Regions from separate parts of the Ruegeria sp. CDSC085 genome, predicted to be linked through region 1. Evidence: riboswitches for the same ligand, from Rfam matches in the RefSeq annotation. Region 1 holds a riboswitch; the other holds the start of a gene.
The links. Region 1 has a riboswitch for cobalamin ahead of AC2FJB_RS19670 (hypothetical protein). Riboswitches for the same ligand answer to the same signal wherever they lie in the genome.
Positions count from the first base shown of each region.

Region 1 (7,828 bases):
GATCAGATCTTCGACCACTTCCTTGTCGTCACCGTTGAAGATGGACGGATCGATATCCAGACCTTTGAGTTCACCCTTGGCGGTCGCAGTTGCCTTGACCAGGCCAGCACCGGATTCACCGACAACCATCATGTTGTTCAGCTCTTCCTGCATCTCGGTCATCTTGGATTGCAAGTCCTGTGCGGATTTCATCATCTTGGCCATGTCGCCCAGACCGCCAAGCCCGCCGAGTCCTTTCAGCATAGTATTCTCCTGTGTCTCCGTTTGCGCTCTAGATACGGGCAGCGGCCACATCGCACAAGGGTTGTCCCGCCCGTCGTCAAGGTCTTTGGCAAGGCCGCTCAGGGGTATCGGCGCAGCCGATAGACCGTGGCGGGCGCGGGAGGGTTGGTTCTTAGTTTTCTCGAACGCGGTTTGAACCTTCGGCGTCGCTGACAGAGCAGCAAATGGATTTCAGGGTTCCTGGGTGGTATTAGTTCCAGAGACGGCCGCGATGCATCGTGGCGCGTTCGTCCCAGATGAGAACGTCGCCGACTGACCGCTTGTGGGAATAGACTTGTTCGGGCTGCGTGCAGAACGTGATTGCGTTGTCCAGCAGGGTCTGACCTTCATGATGCCCTATCCCTTCGATAGCAAAGGCATGCGAAGCGATGAATACAGGATTTGGCCAGATCGCGCGCCATTGGCAATCCTGCCATCTGGTTATTTTTGACAGTTCGGCCAGATCGGCTGAAATCTTTGATCGGGAATGAGACAACCGGTGCCAGATAATGGCATCCTTCAGTGTATTTTCAGTTGATCCGGCATATCTGCCCGCGCCGCTAGGGTCGATGCGAGCTCGGTCGGGTTACCCGACGGGAGCACGGCCTTGGCCGTCAGAATGTTGATCAGTGCAGGCGTCGGCAGGAACATACTGTCCGTGTGCCGCAACATATCACAACAAATTTGCCTGCAAATCCAGCAAGCGCAGATCGTCCTTTGAGCAAAGGCTGTCTTTTGTTTTCTAGGTCAGTTCGGAAATCTGAAATTCAAAGTCGTGTGCCGCCGCCACGGCTCTTCTATTCTCCAACGGCCAAACAGTTCGGCGATGCGAACATGGTATGTATCCGGGATTGATTGTTTGGGAAACAGCAACGCTGAGTGGGTTTCGAACGCCTGCCGAGTGTCAGGATACAAGGTATCACCTGCAACTTCGCGCAGGTCGATGTCGTGAACAATCAATTCGAAAATTGGATGCAGTGGTGACGCTCGCATGAAATCCCTCGCTCACGTTGTGGAACGGTGTAATCACGGGAAGAGTCGATGAGTATCACTTGTGACACGAGATGACGGGTTGCAAGGTCAGTCTTCCTCGAACGGGTCCCACTCGTCTTCAACTTCGGGAAGAGCTTCGGTCTCGACCTTGGCGGCGCGTTGTTCCGGCGTCTCGATATTGGTGATTCTCGCCTTGGGGAATTGCGCCAGCACAGCCTGAACCAAAAGGTGTTGTTCAGCCTCGGATTTCAGTGCCAGCTCGGCCTCGTCCCGTACTTCCCCAATTGTGGGTGCATCCCCATCCGAGACAATCGAGACCGCCCACCGGTTTCCTGTCCAGCGTTGCAAGGCAGAGCCCAGCCGTGGAGCCAGATCCGCCGGTGCTTGAGCGGCGGGTGTGAATTCGATTCGTCCGGGCTGATAGGACACGAGGCGCACGCCGTTTTCCACCTCAACCAGCAACTTCACGTCGCGATTGGTTCGGATCAGTTCGACCACGTGGTCGAAGGTCGGGTACCGCGCAAGGGCCGTTTGAGCATCCTGCGCCAGAGCTGCAACCGGCGCACCACCGGCACCGCGAGGGGGCGACGCGTAGGCAGGCGGATGGGCCGCGCCAGCTTGCGTTGGAACCGCACCCTGTCTGGCTATGGGCACGCCGCCGTTGGGCCCGCCCTGCGGCGGTGGCGGGTTATCCTGCAATCGCTTGATCAGCTCTTCGGGGCTGGGCAAATCAGCCACATGAGTCAGGCGGATAACGGCCATTTCAGCGGCCATCATCGCGTTGGGGGCAGCGGAGACTTCCTCGAGCGCCTTCAGCAGCATTTGCCACATCCGGGTCAGGACCCGCATCGGCAGAGCCTCGGCCATGAGTTGGCCCCGGGTCCGTTCGTCCGGAGAAACTGTCGGGTCCTGGGCCGCGTCAGGTGTGATCTTTACGACGGACACCCAGTGCGTGATCTCGGCCAGGTCGCGCAGCACCGCCAGCGGGTCCGCGCCTTCGGCGTATTGCCCGCTCAACTCGGTAAGTGCGCCCGCGGCGTCGCCGTGCAGGATCATATCCATAAGGTCCAGAACGCGGCCACGGTCCGCCAGTCCAAGCATTGCACGGACCTGATCGGCGGTCGTCTCGCCAGCCCCGTGCGATATCGCCTGATCCAGCAACGAGGTCGCGTCCCGGGCCGATCCTTCCGCTGCTCGGGTGATCAGTGCCAGCGCGTCTTCGGCAATCTGGGCGCTTTCCGCTTCGGCGATCTTGCTCAGAAGGCCAATCATGTCTTCGGGTTCAATCCGGCGCAGGTCGAAGCGCTGGCATCGGGACAGTACTGTGACAGGCACTTTGCGGATTTCAGTGGTCGCGAAGATGAACTTCACGTGCGCGGGCGGTTCTTCCAGCGTCTTGAGCAGCGCGTTGAAAGCACTGGTCGAGAGCATGTGAACCTCGTCGATGATATAAATCTTGTAACGTGCGCTGGCGGCGCGATAGCGCACGCTGTCGATGATCTCGCGGATATCGTTGACGCCTGTGCGGCTGGCGGCGTCCATCTCCATCACGTCGACATGGCGACCTTCCATGATGGCGACACAGTGTTCGCACTGACCGCAGGGCTCGGTTGTGGGGCCACCGGTTCCGTCCGGACCGATGCAATTCATGCCCTTGGCGATGATCCTCGCGGTCGTGGTTTTGCCGGTGCCGCGAATGCCGGTCATGATGAAGGCCTGCGCGATCCGATCGGCCGCGAACGCGTTTTTCAGGGTGCGCACCATGGCATCCTGACCCACCAGATCGGCAAAGGTTTCCGGGCGGTATTTGCGGGCGAGAACCTGATAGGCGGGGCTGGAGCTGTCTGTCATGTCTTCTCGTTGGGATTCGGTGCTTGGGCACAGCGTAGTGGCCACCGCTGCCCGCGTCCACAGCGTGGTGTCATGATTTTTGATTTAGAAACGAGTCGCTTTCGCACTAAACTGCGTTAGCAAATTTAATGACTCATTGTTGTAAAGAGTTCTTTGGGGAGGACACGTTTCATGTCGCAGCTGGTGATCTACGCCCTGCAAGTCGGAGGCGGAACGCTTGCACTGACCTCGATGCCCGGACGTGGCGGGGATTATTTCAGCGATCTGGATACGATCGCAGCCTGGCAGCCGGGGCTTGTTGTATCGATGACAACGGATGTCGAGATGCTTCAGGATGGCGCGAAGGATTTCGGCAGCGACATTCAAAGCCGCGCCAGCCGATGGGTTCACCTTCCGATCGAAGATTTCGGAGCGCCGACACAGGCGATTCAGGACGCGTGGCCGTCTGTCAGCGCCGCAGCCCGGCACGCGCTGTCAGGTGGAGGTCGCGTTTTGGTGCACTGCCGTGGGGGCTGTGGCAGGTCAGGTATGGTTGTTCTGCGGCTGATGGTCGAATGCGGCGAACGCGCGGACACAGCGCTGGAACGATTGCGGGCGGTACGTCCTTGCGCTGTCGAAACGGATGCGCAACTGGCCTGGGCCTCTCGGCGTGCCCAGGCACGGGTCAGTCTGGAATCAGATTGACATCTGCGCGGGCCCGCAAACGGGTTTTCGAGGCCGGATCGTGGAAACCTGGATCATCGCGCAGGGTGGGTTTTTTACGACGCCGGATGGCATCGCACTGAACGTGTTTCCGAAGATCAAGTCGGCATAGCCGTTCAGGGGCTCAATTGCGGCTTCGGGCTGCGTCCCGCAAAAGATACGAATGCTCTCTGATCGCGCGCGGAAAATTGCATGGCATCCTTCGGCGCAATGCGACAGCTCACTGCTGCCCTCAACCTCCAAATCGTCACTTGTGGCCAAGGTCGCCTGCGTCACGGCTTCGGATATCGAGCGCGCCAGCCGCGCCAAAGCGGGGCAGGTTTTGCCCGTCCGCTGACATACTGTTGCACTGTATTCACGCGTTTTTGTCTTCCAGATCATCCTGCGCCCTCCGCGCGTGGCGGACAGGATATTTGGGACAGGTGGGACAGCGTGATGCCGTCAGGACCTGCCCGGACACCCCGCCCGAGTTTCGGTTTCGTTTCCGATGGCAGGTCTCCTGACTTGCGGGTCATTGCTTTGCCGACCTTCCCGGCCATTGGGCCAGTGGTGTTTTGGCATCGCTTACCGCTTACAGTTGCGGGGGCAGTCGCGGATTTGGTTGTTGCCTGTATGACCAGACATTACCGCACCGTGTTCCCTTTTCATCCCGACCCTTTGTGGAGGCCGGAAACCATCACACAACCGCTAGCGTTTGAGCACGCACCGAGTCAAGCCGATCTTTTGACCGGACGCTTGGTCATGCTGGATACGATGTTGGTTCATGCATAGTGTCGAGGGTGTTGAGGTTCGGAAGCCGGATTTACCAAGCGAAAAGCCAGAGATCATGTTGGATACAGAGCAAACGGTATTGACCGAGGAGTTTCGGTTTCCGTCCGGGCAGAAAACGCTGTCCGCCCGATTGTATAGCCCGGTAACTTCGCCCGAAATCGTCGTCGTGCTGAACAGTGCAACGGGTGTGCCGCGTGATTATTACCGCCATTTCGCACGATGGCTTGCCGCTGAGAAGGGCATGGCCTGCCTGACCTATGACTATAGGGATTATGGGTATTCTTTAACGGGCCGCCTGAAAGATTCGCGTGCGACCATGGCGGATTGGGCCTTGATCGACATGCCCGCGGCACGGGCGGAAATGCGTCGGCGATTCCCGAATGCGAAACACTGGACCATCGGCCATTCCGTCGGCGCGATGTTGGGGCCAGTACAACCGGATATCGATCTGATTGACCGGATGATCTGTGTGTGTTCGGGGCTTGTGACCCTAAGCGACCATCCGTGGCCCTATCGGGGTTTGGCAGGGTTGTTCTGGTACGGCCATGCCCCGCTTTTGGCCCGAGCACTTGGCTACCTTCCCGGAAAGGCGATCGGGTTTGGCTCGGACCTGCCGGCATCGGTCTATTGGCAGTGGCGCAAATGGTGTACAGCGCCGTTAAGCTATGTACCTGAAATCGGGCGTGACTTACCTGCGGCGCACTGGGAGGAAACTGGAGTGCCCGTGGATTTGTTTGCATTCGAGGACGACCAGATGGTGCCGCCGGAAGCGGTTTGGCGGCTTGCGGATCTTTACGGCCCCGATGCCAACCGTCACCTGCTGAGCCCCGCCGATTTCGGGTTGCCTGAGGTTGGTCATATCGGAGCATTTGCCCGGCGCAACGCAGCGGTTTGGCCGCGACTGATCGCTTGACCAGACGCGGCGCAGGACGGGCCGGGCACCGTCCAACGATCACCGGTTGCGAAGTTTCTTTTCCTTCATGACGCCACGGACCATCTTACCGAACGCTTTGTCCCGCGCGCGGGACTGTGCGACTGTTTCAGAGTTGCGCCGATCTTCGCGCCGAAGCTTGCGCCACCGGTCCAGTCTCACCGGATCAAGCGTGCCGTGACTGATCGCCTTTTGCACGGCACATCCGGGCTCGGAGTTGTGCTGGCAATCCGCAAAACGGCAGTCCCGGCTCAACTCGGCAAGGTCCGAGAAAACTTCGTCGATCCCGTCCTGAGCGTCCAGCAGGCGCAACGCGCGCATTCCGGGTGTATCGATCAACCAGCCGCCGTTGCGCATCCGGTGCAGTGCGCGTGCGGTCGTTGTGTGCCGGCCCCGCGCGTCATCCTCGCGAATGCCCGAGGTGGTGAGATCCTGACCGGTCATGGAATTGGCAAGTGTCGTCTTGCCAACGCCCGACGAGCCAACCAGCGCTCCGGTTTGGCTTTTGGAGCACCAGGACAGAACCTTTTCAACTTCTGCAGGGTCCAGCGCGTTGATCGCCAGAACCGTCAAGAACGGGTCCAGTGATTGCACCTGCCCCGAGAAACTATCAGGGTCCTCTGATTTGTCGGCCTTTGTCAGAACAACGACCGGGTAACACCCGGCCTGATGCGCAAGCGCCAGATATCGTTCCAGCCGGGGCAGGTTGAAATCGGCATTGCACGAGCTGACGATGAACAGCACATCGACATTGGCTGCGATCAGTTGCGTCGCGGCACCTGTACCGGCGGCGCGTCGGTGCAGCAGGCTGCGCCGGTCGAGCAAGTGGCGCACGCGTTTGTCGTCGTCGGTGAGAACCCAATCGCCAACGGCATAGCTGCCGGTTGACTGATCGAGGGTCAGCAACGGGACTTCACCATACGGGTTCAGCCCGATCAGGCGGTCCCGATGAACGGAAGTGATGCGAAAAGGTGTGCAGGAAGGATAAGCCGCGTGTTGCGCAGCAAAGTGAGAGGACCATCCCAGGTCCGAAAGTGTAATAAACATTGGTCTGCCTGTCGTCAGAAACAGTACTCCCGACGGATGGCGATCGCTCATCCCCGGGTCATGTGTTCAGGCAGTCAGTTGATACCGTGAGGTCAGAACCGTGCTGCCCGAAGGGTCTTTTCTACAATCATAAAGCCCTCCTGCGGCTAAGGTTCGAAAAGTGAGAGGTTGGACATCGACCCAAGCGGGGCTCGTTGTGGCTGCTTCCTTCCGGACCTGACCAGGTTGGCGAGGCGCTCGCCCGCGCCAACCTCTCGACTCTGGATATAGGGAAGGCTTCGGCAAATGACAACCCGTCAGAGCGTCAGGCGAATGCGTGCAAAACCGTTTTCGTCAGGTTCCAGAATTTTGGGGGCGAACCTCTTCAATTCGCCGACATACTTCAAAGCACCGGGCCCTGTCCGAAGAATGGTCGTCATCCCTGATTTCGGCATCAGAGAGAACGGATAAGGCTGCCGGGCCAACGGGTCGGGTGGCAGGCGGTGCGTCATGTAGTCTCGCAAAATGTCCCGGATATCCAGCGGGGGCAGATTGATGGCCAGGGCCGATGATAGATACGGAAAATGTCCACCACCGCTTGCGCGGTAATTATCGAGAGCAATGACAAACACCTGATCCGGCCGCACGGCTTGGCCCGCGCAAGTCAGATGATGCACCCGCCTGTGACCGGGATGAATCCTTTGCCCCCCGACATCGTATCGCGGCGGTTGCGACGGGTCGATCTGATAGGACAAGCCAAAGATGATATCGAAATTGTACCCCGCCCGATCCCGGTCGAACAGTTCTGCCTCGGCATCGGGGAATTGTTGGTTGAATGCACTGGCTGACATCTCCAACCATTCCAGCAACTGCGTGCCTGTGATCTGGATCGCGCGCAACTCATTGGGGAAGACATGCAGATCCGCAACGTGCCGCAGACAGATTTCACCGGCCGGAACGTCCGTGTAATACCGAGGGCCAGAGCGCCCGCCGCATTTGGCTGGCGACACGGCTGACAACAGTGGCAGCTCTGCAAGCGCGGTGCCGTGTAAAAAGGGGCGCAACGCGGTTGCTTGTGCGGCGGCAACAAGCGTCAGTCCACGATCCGGTGCACAGAAACTGAAATAGCTGTGCAATGTGTCCGAGACGCGCGCAACGAGCGCGGCCATGTCCTGACGGGTCTGCTGATGTGCGGGTTCAACTAGTTGCGCGATTTCCAAGTCTTCGCCAATAGCGGTGCCGCCCACGGAAACCGGGCGCAATTCAGCGTGGCTGTCAACAACACGCAGCCCC
Region 1 is NZ_JBXWNR010000020.1:7,178-15,005, forward strand. Features, by position in the region: gene AC2FJB_RS19650 (YbaB/EbfC family nucleoid-associated protein) at 1-243, opposite strand, end outside; gene AC2FJB_RS19655 (TauD/TfdA family dioxygenase) at 473-757, opposite strand; gene AC2FJB_RS19660 (DNA polymerase III subunit gamma/tau) at 1,342-3,105, opposite strand; gene AC2FJB_RS19665 (protein-tyrosine phosphatase family protein) at 3,277-3,789, shown strand; gene AC2FJB_RS19670 (hypothetical protein) at 3,781-4,188, opposite strand; cobalamin riboswitch at 4,280-4,500, opposite strand; gene AC2FJB_RS19675 (alpha/beta hydrolase family protein) at 4,571-5,491, shown strand; gene rsgA (ribosome small subunit-dependent GTPase A) at 5,531-6,556, opposite strand; RNA gene ffs (signal recognition particle sRNA small type) at 6,715-6,813, opposite strand; gene AC2FJB_RS19690 (bifunctional 2',3'-cyclic-nucleotide 2'-phosphodiesterase/3'-nucleotidase) at 6,853-7,828, opposite strand, start outside.

Region 2 (7,828 bases), on a different contig from region 1:
GCAGGTCTGCAAGCCGGCCAATCAGTTCATGGGTCAACCGAGCGGTCAAATCGCCCGCCTGATAGAGCGGTGTAACCAGAATATTGCGGCGTATTTCGATGCCGGGTTCCGCATCCAGCAGGTTCAGCGCGGCAAGCTCTTTGAGCAGAGACTGGTGGTCTTCCTCGTCGACGCCCCGCATTTGCAGATTGGCGCGATTGGTCAAATCGATCGAGCCGTTGCCAAAGCGGTCCGCCAGATCGCACAGTCCCAGAGCCTGATCGGCGTCCAGACGCGCCAGCCGGGGCCTGACCCTGACGACCAGACCGTCACCGGACATCATCGGACGATGGGCGCCGGGGCACCAGCCCTGAACAATTGGTGCACTCATCTCAATTCCTCCAAATCGGCCCGGATGGAATTCCGGCGCGTGTTCCAAAGCCCGGCCTCCAGCAGCGCGCGGAACCGGTCCTGCATGGCCTGACGAGCTTTGGGATTGGCCTCTTGCAGGAACGCGTCCACCTCTGCGTTGCCCAGCGTGGCATCGTGGTAGAGGTCAAATAGATGTGGTGCGACCGTGCCGGACAAATGCGCGAATGAGGCCATATGATCCAGCGTCGCTGCGATTTCAGCGGCTCCGCGGAAACCATGGCGTTGCATCCCGGCGATCCAGCCGGGATTGGCGGCGCGGGCATGGACGACACGGCTGATTTCTTCAGGCAAGGTGCGGGCACGAGGATTTTCCGGATTTGTGTTGTCCAGATGGTACAGCTGCGCGGTTCCGCCGGCGATCTTCTTGGCGGCGGCAAAACCCGCCTCGTGTGTGGCATAATCGTTGGCCAGAAGAAGATCGGTTTCGGTCAGGTCCTGCAAGTGGACAAAGCTGTCCGCATTTGCAACGCGTTGGGTGATACCGTCCTTGTCCTGCGATATGTGTTCGCCTTCCAATGCAAAAGAGCTGGCCTCAAGCCACGCTTCACCTGCCTGTGCACGGGCCTCGTCGGTATACACCTCGGAGAGTTCGGTCATGTTGACGCCATAGCTTCCGGGCGCAGGTCCATAGACCCGCGCCACCGGCTCCTGCCCGGCATAGGGGTTCCAGTCCGCCGCCTCATCACGCGCGGCCAATGCGCGAACCGCTTGGCCAAACAAAGCGGACAGCGTCGGGAAAACATCCCGAAACAGGCCCGACACCCGCAAGGTCACGTCCAGGCGCGGGCGGCTCAGGTCAGTGATCGGCAGAACCTCGATGCCGGAAACCCGCTCGGACCCTTTGTCCCATACGGGTTTGACGCCCAGCAGGTGCAAGGCCATGGCAAATTCCTCGCCCGCCGTGCGCATGGTGGCTGACCCCCACAGATCGACGATCAGCCCCTTTGGGTAATCGCCTTCTACCTGAAGATGGCGTCGCACCAGTTCCTCGGCCAGTTTCACACCCTGCGCATAGGCCGCACGGGTCGGAACCGACCGCGGGTCAGTGGTGTAAAGGTTCCGCCCGGTGGGCAGAACATCTGACCGACCACGATAGGGTGAACCCGAAGGCCCGGCATCGATCCGTTTGCCCCCGAGCGCTTTGATCAGCGCGTCGCGTTCAGCGTGGGCCGACGGGGCCGGATCGAAATTGCCCGTCACCTCGGGCACGCGCCCGAAGATGTGCAGCCCGTCGCCAAACTGGCTTTCCTTGATGTCACAGACAAAGCGGTCGATACGTGTGATCGCTTCGGCGGTGCAGGTTGCCTGATCAAGGCCGAGATCGCTTTCCAAGCCAATGGCCTGCGCTTCATCACGGATGTCTTCCTGCAAGCGGTCACGGCGTTTGGGGTCAAGCCCGTCGGCGTTCGAAAACTCATCCAGCAGCGATTCAAGCCGCACCATCCGATCCGGCGTGCCGCTTTCCTTCATCGGGGGCGGGATGTGGCCCAGCGTGACCGCTCCAATCCGGCGCTTGGCTTGCGCGGCTTCACCGGGATCGTTGACGATAAAGGGATAAATCACCGGCAGATCGCGGATCAGCGCCTCGGGCCAGCAATGAGCAGACAAAGCGACCGATTTTCCGGGCAACCATTCCAGCGTTCCATGTGCCCCGATGTGGATCAGCGCGTTCACGCCCAACCCTTTGCGCAGCCACAAATAGAAGGCGACATAGCTGTGGCGCGGGGTGCGCGAGAGGTCATGATAGTCGTCATCACGCAGCTCGGGCGTGCCGCGTTCGGGTTGCAGCGCGACCAGCGCCTTACCGCGTCGCAGTGCGGTGAAATGGAAGACCCCATCGGCACAGGCCGGATCATCTTCGGGCGCGCCCCATGCGGTGTGCAGATCGGTGCGCAGGGTCTCGGGCAAATCCGCAAGCGCATCCAGATAATCCTCGAGCGCCCACGAAATCCGTGCGTCCAGAAGAGTGTCGGCAATCGGCTCGCCAGTCGCGATGTTATAGCCTTCTTCGCGAAGATCGGACAGCATCGCTTGGGCCGAGGCCAGCGCGTCAAGGCCAACCGCATGGGCCATCTGCCAGTCTTTGCCGGGATAAGTGGACAGGACCAGCGCGGGAATCTGATCTGCCTTGGGTTTGTCGTTCAGTGCAAGCCAGCCCGAGACACGGTCGATGATCGCTTCGATCCGGTCCGGTTCGGGCCGATGTGCAAAGCGCGCGTATTCCAGATAAGGATCGCGTTTGCCGGGTTCCTTGAAAGACGCGACTCCCGCCGAGATCCGCCCATCCACCTCGGGCAGTACCACATGCATGGCCAGATCGGCGGGGGACAGCCCGCGTTCTGCTTCGGCCCACGCTTTGCGGCGCGAGGTGGCGAGAGTGACCTGAAACACAGGCACATCTGCTGCGTCCAGAGGCGATGTTCCCGACGCACCTTTGCCCGAGAAGGCAGTGGCATTGACAATTGCCGATGGTTTCAGCGCAAAAACCTGTTCCCGCAACCAGTCGGCGGCCACAGGCGCCTTGAGCGACGGGGCAAACAGGCCCATCGCCTCGAATCCACGGGCCCGCAGGCTGCGGATCAGGGTGGCGATCGGGGCGGTGTCTGCTGAGGTCAGGTAAGCGCGGTAGAAGGTGACGAGGATGCGTTTAGCGTTATCTTCGAACGCGGTTTCCACCGGGATTACGCCGCGATCCGGACACCACGCGCCACATTCGGGCAAGGTCTTGGCGCCCATCACCGGACCGGCATAAAGCCCTGCCGCCAGAGCCATCTGTGCCAGTGCGGCCTGTGCCGCGACCTCGCCGCCGGTATCGCACAGATGCGCCAGCCGCCGCAGGGTCGAGACGGGCAAGGTGGAATAGTCATCCAACCGCGTATCCTCGCGCCCGTCCGCTGGGAGGACGGCCAGAGCGATGCCTTTGGCCTGCGCCAGTGCCAGAACCTGCTGCAGGCCGTAGGACCAGTAGGGCACGCCACCGATCAGACGGATCAGAATGCCCTTGGCGCCCTCGAGCGTCTGCTCGACATAGGTGTCAACGGACAGCGGGTGTTTCAAAGCTGTCAGATTGGCCAGCCGCAGGGTCGGCATTCGCCCATCCGGTCCGCCACCACGATGCCAGCCCGCCGCGAAAGCACCCAGGTCGCTGTCCGAGAAAGACAGCACTACCAGTTCTGCCGGGCTCTGGCCCAGATCGGTCGGGGTCTCGGTTTCCTCGAGTCCGTGGCTTTCGCGGAAGACGACGTGCATGGATCTTACTCGGCAGCCTCACGCACACCCACGAGGATATCGCGGATTTCCGCCTCTTTGATATCGTCATGCTCGGCGATGACGACCAGACGCGAACGGCGTTCTTCGCCGGGTTCCCACGGACGGTCATACTGGTGACGTACCCGCGCACCCACGGCTTGTACCAACAGACGCATGGGCTTTCCCTGAACGGCGGCATACCCTTTGACCCGCAGGATGTTCAGCTCATTGGCTAGGCGTTCGATTTTGGCCACCAGTTGGGCCGGATCGGCTTGCTCGGGCAACTCGACGATGATGCTTTCGAAATCGTCATGCTCGTGATCATGGTGGCCGTCGTGATGCGAAGGGCGGGCGTCGATGTCATCCTCGGCGGCGGCTTCCAAACCCAACACAACGCGAACGTCCACCGCACCTTCGGCCACTTCGACCACGGGCAGGGGACGCGGCGCCTCGGCGGCGATGATCTCGCGTGCTTTTGCCACGCCTTCAGGGCCGGCGAGGTCGGGCTTGGTCAGCAGGATGATGTCGGCGCAGGAGATCTGATCCTCGAACACCTCGGACAGGGGCGTTTCGTGATCGATCGAGTCATCGGCCATGCGCTGGGCATCCACCGCTTCGACATTGGGCGCGAAGCGACCGGCGGCTACAGCCTCGGCATCGGCCAGGGCGATCACGCCGTCCACGGTGATTTTCGAGCGGATGTCGGGCCAGTCAAACGCCTTCAGCAATGGTTTGGGAAGCGCCAGTCCCGAGGTTTCGATAAGAATGTGATCCGGGCGCGGTTCCAGAGCCATCAGGGCCTCGATGGTGGGAATGAAATCATCTGCCACGGTGCAGCAGATGCAGCCATTGGCCAGTTCCATGATGTTTTCCGCCGGGCAATCGGGAATGGCGCAGGATTTCAGGATGTCGCCATCGACGCCTACATCGCCGAACTCGTTGACCACGACAGCAAGGCGCTTGCCCTGCGGGTTCTGCATCAGGTGACGCACCAACGTGGTCTTGCCCGAGCCCAGAAAGCCGGTGATCACTGTAACGGGGAGTTTTTCGAGGTTCGACATGTCAGGCTCCAATCGGGGGAATGCGCGAGGCACAGTTTTTTCGGAAATGTTCGGGGCGTTCGCGCCATTTCACCAAACCATCTTCAGTGGCCAGATACTTGGTCGCACCGTCGACAATGACGTCGACATGATCTGTTTCGCTCAGGTTTTCATAGACGAAGGTCCAGCGGCCCGGCCCGCCGCGCAATACGATCGAACAACCTTGATCGCAGTTTGACAAGCATTCTACGGCTTTCAGGGTGACACCGTCGGGCAGGTCAGCCTGTTCCAGGGCCTTGTGCAACAAAGCGCCCGGGCGTTGCGCGTCATCTTCGACAGGCAGGCCGCGACGGCAGGTGGTACAGACCAGCAACTCGACTGGTGTGGTCTCGGTCATGTCTCTCATCCCCCCAAATCCTCTTCGCGGGGGACGGGGTTTCATGCGGGCCACGATTGGTCACGGACCCGACACCGGAACACCCCGCCCGGTTTCAACTTCGGTTGTTGGCAGGTCTCCCGGCTTGCGGATGCCAGAGGAGGGCCTCTGTCGGATGTCCCGCCTTCCCGGCCTTTGGGCCAGTGGCATTGGGCATCCTCTCCGTTCACGGTCGCGGGGGCGGCTGCGTTTGGCGGCATGACCGTTGACGCATTCCCTTTTCATCGGCTGTCACCGACACCAACGAAAGGGACATGCGGCACCGCTGGCCTGCTTGTCAAGCGAGTCGCGCGTAACAATGATGCGGAGGAGTAGAAAGCGACCTGTGGGCGTCGATGGGCGGCATGTCGTCCGGGGTTCAGCCTGAGATGGGCCCGGCGACGAACGGTATCTCTACAAGGGTCGTACACTGTGTTGAGCTGATGCCTCGACAGAACCTGTCCCGATGATGGGAAAAGACCGCCGAACACCCCGGATCCTCTCGCGCTAATAGATGACGTTGATCATGAGCAGCGAAACGACCAGAAACAGCACAGTCATGATCCCGCCGGAACGCACGAAATCCATCACCTTGTATCCTGCCGGACCCATAATCAATGCGTTTACCTGATGGGTTGGGATGATGAAGCTGTTCGATGTGGAAATGGCGACGGTCAGTGCAAAAACCGATGGATTCCCACCAGCCGCTATCGCAATCGATATCGCCAAAGGCACCAGCAGGACAGTGGCCCCGACATTTGACATGACCAGAGAAAAAGCAGTCGCCAGAACAGCGATTCCGGTTTGCAGCGACCAGAGCGGCCAGCCGTCCAGAATTATCATGATCTGCTGGGCGATCCACGCAGCCGTGCCTGTGTTCTGTACAGCTTGTCCCAAAGGTATGAGGCAGGCGAGCAGGAATACGGTGTTCCACCCGACCGCGCGGTATGCCTCATCCACGCTGAGCACACGGGTCAACATCATGCCTACCGCTCCGGTAAGAAGGCAGAGCGAAAGCCGGACGTCCGTGAACAGGATCAATGACAGCGAAATGGCGAAAAATGCCAGGGCCCAGCCGACTTTTTGCGGCCTCAGTTCGTCCTGGGGGAAGTCCGTTGTCACAACGACGAAGTCCGGGTCGCGCTTGATCCGCATCAGGTTGTCCCATCTGGTATGCGCCACGAGCATGTCACCGGCCTGAAACTTTTCGAGCCCGATCTGAGTGGATTCGTGATCCTCGGTCTCGACATGGCTCAGCGTCTCTTCGCCGCGGTGAATGGCCAGCAGCGACATGCCATAGGTCTTGCGGAACAAAAGCTCGCGGGGGCATTTGCCGATCAGCTTGCTGTCTGGCGTGACGACCACCTCGGCCACGCCTGCATTGGTGGGGGCGAACTCTTCGACAAAAATGTCCAAATCCGGAAGAACGGTAAGCCCGTATTTCTTGGCGAACGTCTCGACCTCCCAACGGCGGCCGACGATGGCCAGCCGACACGGGGCCGCAATTTCGGCTGTCAAAACCTGAACCATCGAGGTTTTGCCGCGATAGAAGGTGGAAATGATGTACAGGTGGTTTTCGTGGTTGATGTCGGCCAGAATCTCTCCGACCAAGGGGCTGTCCTCGGGCACTACGACTTCGAACACGTCGGCTTTGAGGCCATAGACCCTTTGCAGGTATTCCTTTGTCCCTTGTCCGGTGCCCGTATTGTCAGGCCCTTCAGCCACGGGCAAAACCCAGCGTCCCAACAGCAAAAAGTAACCAATTCCCGTCAGAATCAGAACTGCACCGATCGGTGTGACCGAGAACAGGCTGAAGGGCTCCATTTTCTGAGAGGCCGGCAAACTGTCATTTGCCGTCAAGATCAGATCGTTCAGCAGGATAAGTGGAGACGACCCGACCATCGTCATTGTGCCACCCAAAATGGCGCAGAATCCCATCGGCATCAGCAGTCGTGACAGCGGTATACCTGACCGCGAAGAAATACGGCTGACAACGGGAAGAAACAGAGCAGCGGCGCCGACATTCTGCATGAACGAAGAAATGACGCCAACGGTTCCTGAGATGATTGGAACAACCCTGCCTTCCGATTTGCCACCATATTTGAGGATAACGGCAGCAACCTTGTTCATGATCCCCGTCTTGTCCAGACCAGCACCGACGATCATTACCGCAATGATCGAGATGACGGCATTGGATGCGAAGCCGTCGAACAGAAGGGTTACATCCGCCAGATTTCCCAGCCCGGGCGCGTAGCTGAGCAAGCCTATGAGAACCAGAACCAATATGGCGGAAAGGTCGATCCTGATGATCTCGGAGACGAACAAAAAAACGGTGAAAGCCAGAAGGGTACAAACGACCCCCATCTCAAAGGTAAAGGCAATGTGTTCCACAATACGTCCAGAACTTTTTCTTTGTTAGATTCCTAGTTCATCCTTCTCGCCTTGTCATGAAGTTTCGTTTTTCACTCACTTCGAGACATAATATTTCTCTAAGAATGGCGGTTTGAGTAGTGGTAAAAACCTCGTTTGACGAACACCAAACCCTGTGGTCGTGGTGTCCCGCACGCGGTTCAGCGCGTCGAACGTTTAAGCGGGCGGTATGCATGGGTCCGACGGTTCAACACAAACGGAATGCTGGCAAAAGTTCTGTTGGAAAACTTAGAACTGGCTGGTTGAACAGCGCCCTCAAATGCAGGTGAACGCAAATTGCAAC
Region 2 is NZ_JBXWNR010000018.1:61,499-69,326, forward strand. Features, by position in the region: gene AC2FJB_RS19225 (ferredoxin-like domain-containing protein) at 1-370, opposite strand, end outside; gene cobN (cobaltochelatase subunit CobN) at 367-3,660, opposite strand; gene cobW (cobalamin biosynthesis protein CobW) at 3,666-4,721, opposite strand; gene AC2FJB_RS19240 (DUF1636 family protein) at 4,723-5,097, opposite strand; cobalamin riboswitch at 5,190-5,396, opposite strand; gene AC2FJB_RS19245 (SLC13 family permease) at 5,623-7,479, opposite strand.
Region 2: linked by a shared signal. The riboswitch ahead of AC2FJB_RS19240 (DUF1636 family protein) and the one ahead of AC2FJB_RS19670 (hypothetical protein) in region 1 are both predicted to bind cobalamin.